Regions from separate parts of the Streptomyces sp. AM8-1-1 genome, predicted to be linked through region 1. Evidence: riboswitches for the same ligand, from Rfam matches in the RefSeq annotation. Region 1 holds a riboswitch; the other holds the start of a gene.
What was found. Region 1 has a riboswitch for glycine ahead of gcvP (aminomethyl-transferring glycine dehydrogenase). Riboswitches for the same ligand answer to the same signal wherever they lie in the genome.

Region 1 (4,407 bases):
ATCTTCGGGATCGCCGTCGGCGTCGTCTGGCGGGACGTCGAGGCGGCCCTGTCGCAGTTGCACGGCGAGCTGATCGACACCGGCGAGACCCTGGTCGGGCACAACCCGGCCGACGAGCTGGCCAGACGCCGACGCGACCGGGCGGTCTGAGCACACGGGGAAGCGGCCCCTTTGTCAGTGGCGTAGGGCAGCATCGGAGATGTGAGACCCGCGCCGACGATCCTGCATCTGGACATGGATGCCTTCTTCGCCGCCGCCGAGCAGGCGGCGAAGCCGAGTCTGCGCGGGAAGCCCGTGATCGTCGGCGGTCTCGGTCCGCGGGGAGTCGTCGCCACCTGTTCGTACGAGGCGAGACGCTTCGGGGTCCATTCGGCGATGCCGATGGCCCAGGCCCGACGGCTCGCGCCGAACGCCGCGTATCTCGTGCCCCGCTTCTCGCTCTATCGCACGATCAGTGAGCAGGTCATGGAGCTGCTGGGCCGGTTGTCGCCGCTCGTGGAGCCGCTGAGCCTGGACGAGGCCTTTGTGGATCTGGAGGCAGGCGGCGCGGCGGACGACACCGCGTCCGCCCGGGCCACCGGTGAGCAGCTGCGTGCGGCCATCCGCGCCGTCACGGGACTGACCGGCTCTGTCGGCCTCGCAGGGTCCAAGATGCTCGCCAAGATCGCCTCGGAGCAGGCCAAGCCGGACGGACTGGTGCTCATCCAGCCCGGCACGGAGCGTGAGCTGCTCGGCCCGATGTCCGTCCGCACACTGCCCGGCGTGGGTCCCGCCACGGGAGAGCATCTGCGCAGGGCGGGCATGACCACGTGCGCGGATCTGGCCGAGGCGGGCGAGGACGAACTGGTACGGCTGCTCGGCAAGGCCCATGGTGCGTCCCTGTTCCGGATGGCCCTCGGCCATGACGACCGGGCCGTCGTGGCCGAGCGGGACACCAAGTCCGTGTCGGTGGAGGACACCTTCGACGTCGATCTCCACGACCGCGTCCGGATCAGGGTCGAGGTGGAGCGGCTCGCCGACCGGTGCGTGCACCGGCTGAGGGCCTCGGGGCACTCGGGCCGCACCATCGTGCTGAAGGTCCGGCGGTTCGACTTCTCCACGCTCACCCGTTCCGAGACGCTGCGCGGGCCCACGGACGACCCCGCCGTCGTGCGCGAAGCGGCGGGGAGGCTGCTGGAGTCCGTCGACACCACGGGCGGGGTGCGGCTGCTCGGCGTGGGCGTGACGGGCCTCGCGGACTACACACAGGAGGACCTCTTCGCGCAGGCGGCTGCCGCCGGTGAGCAGAGCGCGGGAGAGCCGGCGGAGGGCGAGGCGGCGGATGCCGCGGTGCCGCACCGGGAGGAGAAGCCGCCGGAGCCCGAGCCCGAGACGGCTCTCGCCGAGCGGCGCTGGCCCGCGGGCCACGACGTACGGCATGCGCAGTTGGGGCCGGGATGGGTACAGGGCAGCGGCATCGGGCGGGTCACCGTCCGGTTCGAGGAACCGACCTCACCGCCGGGACGCGTCCGCACCTTCCGGGTCGACGACCCGGACCTGGAGCTGTCCGACCCGCTGCCACTGGTGGCTCCCCCCGAGGGGGATCAGTCCTCCTGGCCGGCGACACGGCCGAAGGAGCGGTCGCCGGACGAGGGCGCGGGGGTGTCCGGCGGAGTCGAGAGATCGAGCCCGTAGTGGTGGTAGAGCTGAAGCTCCTGCTCCGGCGAGAGATGACGGCCCACGCCGAAATCGGGGGCGTCCTTGATCAACGCGCGTTCGTACGGCACCCGCAGTCCGTTGTCGACGAACTCGCTCGGCTCCAGAGGGACGAAGGCGTCCCTGCTGAAGAGCCCGGTGCGGACGGCCGCCCATTCGGGTACGCCGGTGGCATCGTCGAGATACACCTCGTCCACAGTCCCGATCTTGGCCCCGTTGCGGTCGAACGCCTTGCGGCCGATCAGGCTGCGCGGATCGATGTCGGTCTGCACGGTCCCTCCAAGAGGTCGCAACTGCTCCGTAAATGATACGAAAGTGCACATCGAGGGTGTCGGCCACTTGAGCGATCGACGAGAGGACGCGCTGGTACGCTGACTAACGGCTGCTGACCCCGTGCGGGAGAGTCCACCGGAACAAACGGTGGCGCCGAAGGAGCAAATCCTCCCCGGAATCTCTCAGGCACCCTGTACCGCACGGACGAGGTCACTCTGGAAAGCAGGGCGGGCGTCGGACGGCATCCGCTCTCACCGACGGTGAAAGCTGGGTTCCCTCGTGGGGATCCGGTGAAGCTCTCAGGTTGAGATGACAGAGGGGGAGGCCGTCCGGGTACCCGCGCCGTGGTGCCCCTCGCAGGTCGCGTCAGACCAGGAGGCCTCCATCATGACCGCCAACCGCATTCCGCTCGCACAGCTGGAGCGAGGCACCCCCTTCGAGCAGCGCCACATCGGACCCGACGCCGAGGCGCAGGCCAAGATGCTGGCCCAGGTGGGATACGGCTCGCTCGACGAGCTGACCGCGGCCGCGGTTCCCGACGTCATCAAGAACGCCGAGGCGCTCGCGCTGCCCGAGGCACGCACCGAGCCCGAGGTCCTCGCCGAGCTGCGGACGCTCGCCGACCGGAACACGGTCCTGGCGCCGATGATCGGCCTCGGCTACTACGGCACGTTCACGCCGCCGGTCATCCTGCGCAACGTCATGGAGAACCCGGCCTGGTACACCGCGTACACGCCGTACCAGCCCGAGATCTCCCAGGGTCGGCTCGAAGCCCTGCTGAACTTCCAGACCATGGTCGCCGAGCTGACGGGCCTGCCCACCTCCGGCGCCTCGCTGCTCGACGAGAGCACCGCCGCCGCCGAGGCCATGTCGCTCGCCCGCCGTGTCGGCAAGGTCAAGAACGGCGTGTTCCTCGTCGACGCCGACGTCCTGCCGCAGACCCTCGCGGTGATCGAGACCCGTGCGGAACCGACCGGCGTCGAGGTCGTCACCGCCGACCTGCACGACGGCATTCCGGCCGAGGTCGCCGAGCGGGGCGTCTTCGGCGTCCTGCTGCAGTACCCGGGCGCCTCGGGAGTCGTCCGCGACCTCAAGCCCGTGATCGACCAGGCGCACGAGCTCGGTGCGATCGTCACCGTCGCGGCGGACCTGCTGGCGCTGACCCTGCTCACCTCGCCCGGTGACCTCGGCGCGGACATCGCGGTGGGCACCACGCAGCGCTTCGGCGTTCCGATGGGCTTCGGCGGACCGCACGCCGGCTACATGGCGGTGCGCGAGAAGTTCGCCCGCAGCCTGCCGGGACGACTCGTCGGCGTCTCCGTGGACGCGGACGGCAACCGGGCCTACCGCCTCGCGCTGCAGACCCGTGAGCAGCACATCCGCCGCGAGAAGGCCACCAGCAACATCTGCACCGCTCAGGTGCTGCTCGCCGTGATGGCGGGCATGTACGCCGTCTACCACGGGCCCGAGGGCCTGCGGGCGATCGCCCGGCGCACCCACCGCTACGCGACGCTGCTCGCCGAGGGCCTGCGGGCCGGCGGCGTGGAGGTCGTCCACGGCGCGTACTTCGACACGCTCACCGTCCGCGTGCCGGGCAAGGCGGCCGACGTGCTGCACGCCGCCCGTGAGGGCGGGGTGAACCTGCACCTCGTCGACGCCGACCACGTCTCCCTCGCCTGCGACGAGACCACGAACCGTGCGCAGCTGACCGCCGTGTGGGGCGCCTTCGGCGTCGACGCCGACATCGAGGCGCTGGACGCGGCCTCCGCGGACACCCTGCCCGATTCCCTGCTGCGCACCGACGACTACCTCACGCACCCGGTCTTCCACCAGAACCGTTCCGAGACCGCGATGCTGCGCTACCTGCGCCGCCTCGCCGACCGTGACTACGCGCTGGACCGCGGCATGATCCCGCTCGGCTCCTGCACCATGAAGCTGAACGCGACCACCGAGATGGAGCCGGTGACCTGGCCCGAGTTCGGGCAGATGCACCCCTTCGCGCCCGTCGACCAGGCCGCCGGGTATCTGACGCTCATCCGCGAGCTGGAGGAGCGTCTCGCCGAGGTCACCGGCTACGACAGCGTCTCCATCCAGCCCAACGCCGGTTCGCAGGGTGAGCTGGCCGGACTGCTCGCGGTCCGCGCCTACCACCGCGCCAACGGCGACGACCAGCGCACCGTCTGCCTCATCCCGTCGTCCGCCCACGGCACCAACGCCGCCAGCGCCGTCATGGCCGGTATGAAGGTCGTCGTGGTCAAGACCGCCGACGACGGCGAGATCGACGTCGAGGATCTGCGCGCCAAGATCGAGCAGTACCGCGACGAGCTCTCGGTGCTGATGATCACCTACCCGTCCACGCACGGCGTCTTCGAGGAGCATGTCGCCGACATCTGCGCCCAGGTCCACGAGGCCGGCGGCCAGGTCTACGTCGACGGCGCC
Region 2 (4,407 bases), 4.5 Mb from region 1:
TCCGGTCGAGACCGGTGGCGATCCTGCGGAGGTCGGGCCAGGGGATGCCCACACCGCCGCCGGGGGCGTGCGGATTGAGCCAGATGCCCCAGCGGTCGGGGTAGAGGGCGCGGGCGATGTCGAGGCCGCCGACGACCTCGTGCGCGCGGTTCCAGCCGGAGACGGCGAGCTCCTGGGCGGAGGTGACACAGGGGGCGTAGCCGACGCCGTCGACCTCCATGTTCCCGTACTGGGCCTCGGGCGAGCCCGCCCGGCCGTGCCAGAGCAGCATCCAGACCTGGCCGCTCGCCGGGTCGGCCAGCGCCTTCAGCAGCGCCTCGTACGCGTCGTAGCGTCCGGGAGTCACCTGGCGCAGCATGTGCTCGACCTGCCCGGCCGCCGCGGTGCCTGACGCACTCACTCTGGGTTCCGCCCCTCTTCGCATCACGATTCAGCAGGCCATGAAACCAGCTTAATCGGCCGTTTCGACACCGACTTGACGACTACACGTGCTCTCGTTGGTAGAACGGCCGCACCCGCGCCAGCATCCAGTCGGCGACGGGGTCCTGGGCGACGTCCAGCAGGACGAGGCTGACCGGCCAGCCGACCTGGACCCGGCCGAGCGCCCGACCGAGGGCGTCCATGGGCGCGTTGCTGCCGACCGCGTCCCAGCCGGACAGCTGCACACCGATGAACAGGGTGGGCGGATCGCCCTCGATGGACGCGAGCGCCCGCCGGGCGGTGACGACGACGCCGGACTCCTGGAACTCACCGGCCGCGGCGGCCAGGAAGTCGACGGGCTCCTCCTGCCAGTCCGGCTCGAACAGCCGCACCCGCCCGCCGCTCGGCCCCCCGGCGCCGGCCTGCGCGTCGCCCGGTTCGTGCCGTCCGGCCCGGCAGAGCTCCGCCACGGCGGACGGCGGCAGCGGTGCGCCGACGACACCGCCCGGGTTGACGGCGATGCCGAGCTGCGGGGGCAGCCCGCGGGCGAACTCGCGCGCGGGCGCCACGGTGAAGGGCATATGGCTGCCCACACAGGTCAGGAACTGGTGCTCGGAGCTGAAGACCGGCACATACGCCTGTCCCTCGATCTCGGTGGTGGGCAGATCGAGGTTCGGACTGTCCGGGCCGCCGCCGTTGGGGAGCGGGACCCAGAGGAAGCTGCGGCCGAGGACCTCCACGAGCCGGCCCCCGGCGGCCGGGTTGCCGAGCGAGGCGCCGAGCACCTCTTCGAGCTCGTTCGCCGGCCAGCCGCCGGACGGATGCGGATGCGCCTGTCCCGGAATGGTCATGTGCTGGTCTCTCCCCCGGCTCTCCTCTGTGCTTCCCCCGACCCTAATGCGCGCGCCCGCCGGGCCGGGGACGGGGCCGGGCGATCACTCCTCGCCGAAACCGACCCGTGACAGCACTGTCGCCGCGTCCCGGTCGAGCAGCACCGCCGAGGCACAGCCGGCGGGCAGCTTCCCGGCCTCCGCGTCGCCGATCAGCCGGCCCACGGCACGCTGGTGCCGGGCGAAGGCGTACCCGGACACCCCACGGCCCCGCTCGCGCTGTCCCTGCCGGGCGATCCCCGGGGAGACGTCGAGGAGGACGAGGTGGAGCGCGCTGCCGCGGCGCCGCGCCTCCCGGCCCAGCCAGCGCCGCACCCAGGTCTGGGTGCCGCAGTCGTGCACGACCACGCTCTCGCCGGAGCGCAGGGCCCGGCGCAGGCCCGCGTAGTGCGCGAGGCGCACGAAGGGCCGGTAGACGGCGTACGGGAGGAGCCTCGGCATCCTCGCGTCCCACCGGTCCCGGGTGTCCTGGGAGTCGATCCGCCGGCCGCTCGCCGCGCGCCTGATCAGCGTGGACTTCCCGCTGCCGGGCAGGCCGGACACCACCACGACGTCGCCCGCGGCGAACCCCAGGCTGCGCGGGCTGCGTCCCGCGCGGTCCCGCAGGTCACGCAGCACGGGCGCCGCCCTCAGGACGTCGCCGGCCTCTCGGGTGGGTGCCTGCGGCGGCGCAGGCACTCCCGCGGCGGTCGCATATGCACCGGACTGCTGCAAAGTCATCACCCTCCCCCTGTCGGGTCACCCCACACACTTGCCCATGGAGCGTAAAGAAATGGTAATGCGACGAGGTCGATTTGCCGCTGAGGAGCGCCGCGCCGTCCCGAGAAAGCTTCGGAGCCGTCCGCTCCGTCCCCGTGGCCTCCGGCCTGGGGGGAAGCCGTTCGGCGCGATGCGTGCAATGATGTGCCCGCCAACTGCATACCGGCCGCTTGAATCCACGCGGGAGAGTCCTGGCCACAGTGTGCGCCGGGCGCCGAAGGAGCAAGTCCCTCCCTTGAATCTCTCAGGCCCCGTACCGCGTGTGATGAGGCAGATCTGAAAAGCGAGCCGCGTTCGAGTGGCTCCACCCAAGGTGCAAGTCACGTCCACCAGTACGCGTGGTCGGGACGAACCTCTCAGGTTCCGATGACAGATGGGGAGGATTGTCCTCGCCGGCCATGCCCTGGGAGTCACATCCATGACCAGTTCCCCCCGTCTCACCGCCCTCGATGCCCTGCATCGCTCGCTGGGCGCGACCATGACCGACTTCGCGGGCTGGGACATGCCCCTGCGGTACGCCAGTGAGCGCGACGAGCACACCGCGGTCCGCACCCGCGCCGGCCTCTTCGACCTCTCCCACATGGGCGAGATCACCGTCACCGGCCCGCAGGCCGTGGACCTGCTGAACTACGCGCTCGTCGGCAACATCGGCACCGTGGGCACCGGCCGTGCCCGCTACACGATGATCTGCCAGGAGGACGGCGGCATCGTCGACGACCTGATCGTCTACCGCCTCGCCGACACCGAGTACATGGTCGTCGCCAACGCGGGCAACGCCCAGATCGTGCTGGACGCGCTGACCGAGCGCGCCGCGGGCTTCGACGCCGAGGTTCGTGACGACCGCGACGCCTACGCGCTGATCGCGGTCCAGGGCCCTCAGTCGCCCGGCATCCTGCAGTCGCTCACCGACGCCGACCTCGACGGGCTGAAGTACTACGCGGGCCTGCCCGGCACCGTCGCCGGCGTCCCGGCGCTGATCGCCCGTACCGGCTACACCGGCGAGGACGGCTTCGAGCTCTTCGTCCAGCCGCAGTACGCGGAGAAGCTGTGGCAGGCGCTGACCGAGGCGGGCGCCCCGGCCGGACTGATCCCGTGCGGACTCTCCTGCCGCGACACGCTGCGCCTGGAGGCGGGCATGCCGCTGTACGGGCACGAGCTGACCACGGCGCTCACCCCCTTCGACGCCGGCCTCGGCCGGGTCGTGAAGTTCGAGAAGGACGGCGACTTCGTCGGCCGTCAGGCGCTTCAGGCCGCCGCCGAGCGGGCCGAGACCGCGCCGCCGCGCAAGCTCGTCGGCCTGATCGCCGAGGGCCGCCGGGTGCCGCGCGCCGGGATGTCCGTGGTCGCCGGCGGCCAGGTCGTCGGCGAGGTCACCTCGGGCGCCCCGAGCCCCACGCTCGGCAAGCCGATCGCGATGGCCTATGTGGACGCGGCCCACGCCGCGCCGGGCACGGAGGGTGTCGGGGTCGACATCCGCGGTACCCATGAGCCGTACGAGGTCGTCGCGCTGCCGTTCTACAAGCGCCAGAAGTGATCGTCCGCACTCCCCCCTCGTTCCCCAGCACTCCCCCGCGTACAGGAGAATTCAGGCCATGAGCAACCCCCAGCAGCTGCGCTACAGCAAGGAGCACGAGTGGCTGACGGCCGCCGAGAACGGCGTGTCGGCGGTCGGCATCACGGAGCACGCGGCCAACGCGCTCGGCGACGTGGTGTACGTACAGCTCCCGGACGTCGGCGACACGGTGACCGCGGGCGAGACCTGCGGTGAGCTGGAGTCGACCAAGTCCGTCAGCGACCTGTACTCCCCGGTCAGCGGTGAGGTCACGGAGACCAACGAGGACGTCGTCAACGACCCGTCGCTGGTGAACACGGCCCCCTTCGAGGGCGGCTGGCTCTTCAAGGTGCGTGTCTCGGAGGAGCCGAAGGATCTGCTCTCCGCGGACGAGTACACCGAGTTCTCCGGCAACTGACCACCCTCACGACAGGGACTGTGATTCCGCGATGTCGATTCTGAACACCCCTCTTCACGAACTGGACCCGGACGTCGCCGCTGCTGTCGACGCCGAGCTCCACCGTCAGCAGTCCACCCTCGAGATGATCGCCTCGGAGAACTTCGCTCCGGTCGCGGTCATGGAGGCCCAGGGCTCGGTCCTCACCAACAAGTACGCCGAGGGCTACCCCGGCCGCCGCTACTACGGCGGCTGTGAGCACGTCGACGTGGTCGAGCAGATCGCCATCGACCGCATCAAGGCGCTCTTCGGCGCCGAGCACGCCAACGTCCAGCCCCACTCGGGCGCCCAGGCGAACGCGGCCGCGATGTTCGCGCTGCTGAAGCCGG

Region 2: it holds a riboswitch for glycine, as region 1 does, so the genes downstream of both, gcvT (glycine cleavage system aminomethyltransferase GcvT) here and gcvP (aminomethyl-transferring glycine dehydrogenase) in region 1, are expected to answer to the same signal.

What each region holds. Positions count from the first base shown of each region.
Region 1 covers NZ_CP135086.1:7,009,268-7,013,674, forward strand. Annotated here, with positions in the region: gene RPQ07_RS31315 (MerR family transcriptional regulator) at 1-150, shown strand, start outside; gene RPQ07_RS31320 (DNA polymerase IV) at 202-1,674, shown strand; gene RPQ07_RS31325 (PRC-barrel domain-containing protein) at 1,584-2,018, opposite strand; glycine riboswitch at 2,082-2,177, shown strand; gene gcvP (aminomethyl-transferring glycine dehydrogenase) at 2,356-4,407, shown strand, end outside.
Region 2 covers NZ_CP135086.1:2,508,770-2,513,176, forward strand. Annotated here, with positions in the region: gene RPQ07_RS11205 (enhanced serine sensitivity protein SseB C-terminal domain-containing protein) at 1-400, opposite strand, end outside; gene RPQ07_RS11210 (enhanced serine sensitivity protein SseB) at 483-1,271, opposite strand; gene RPQ07_RS11215 (AAA family ATPase) at 1,356-2,030, opposite strand; glycine riboswitch at 2,241-2,338, shown strand; gene gcvT (glycine cleavage system aminomethyltransferase GcvT) at 2,488-3,603, shown strand; gene gcvH (glycine cleavage system protein GcvH) at 3,662-4,039, shown strand; gene glyA (serine hydroxymethyltransferase) at 4,071-4,407, shown strand, end outside.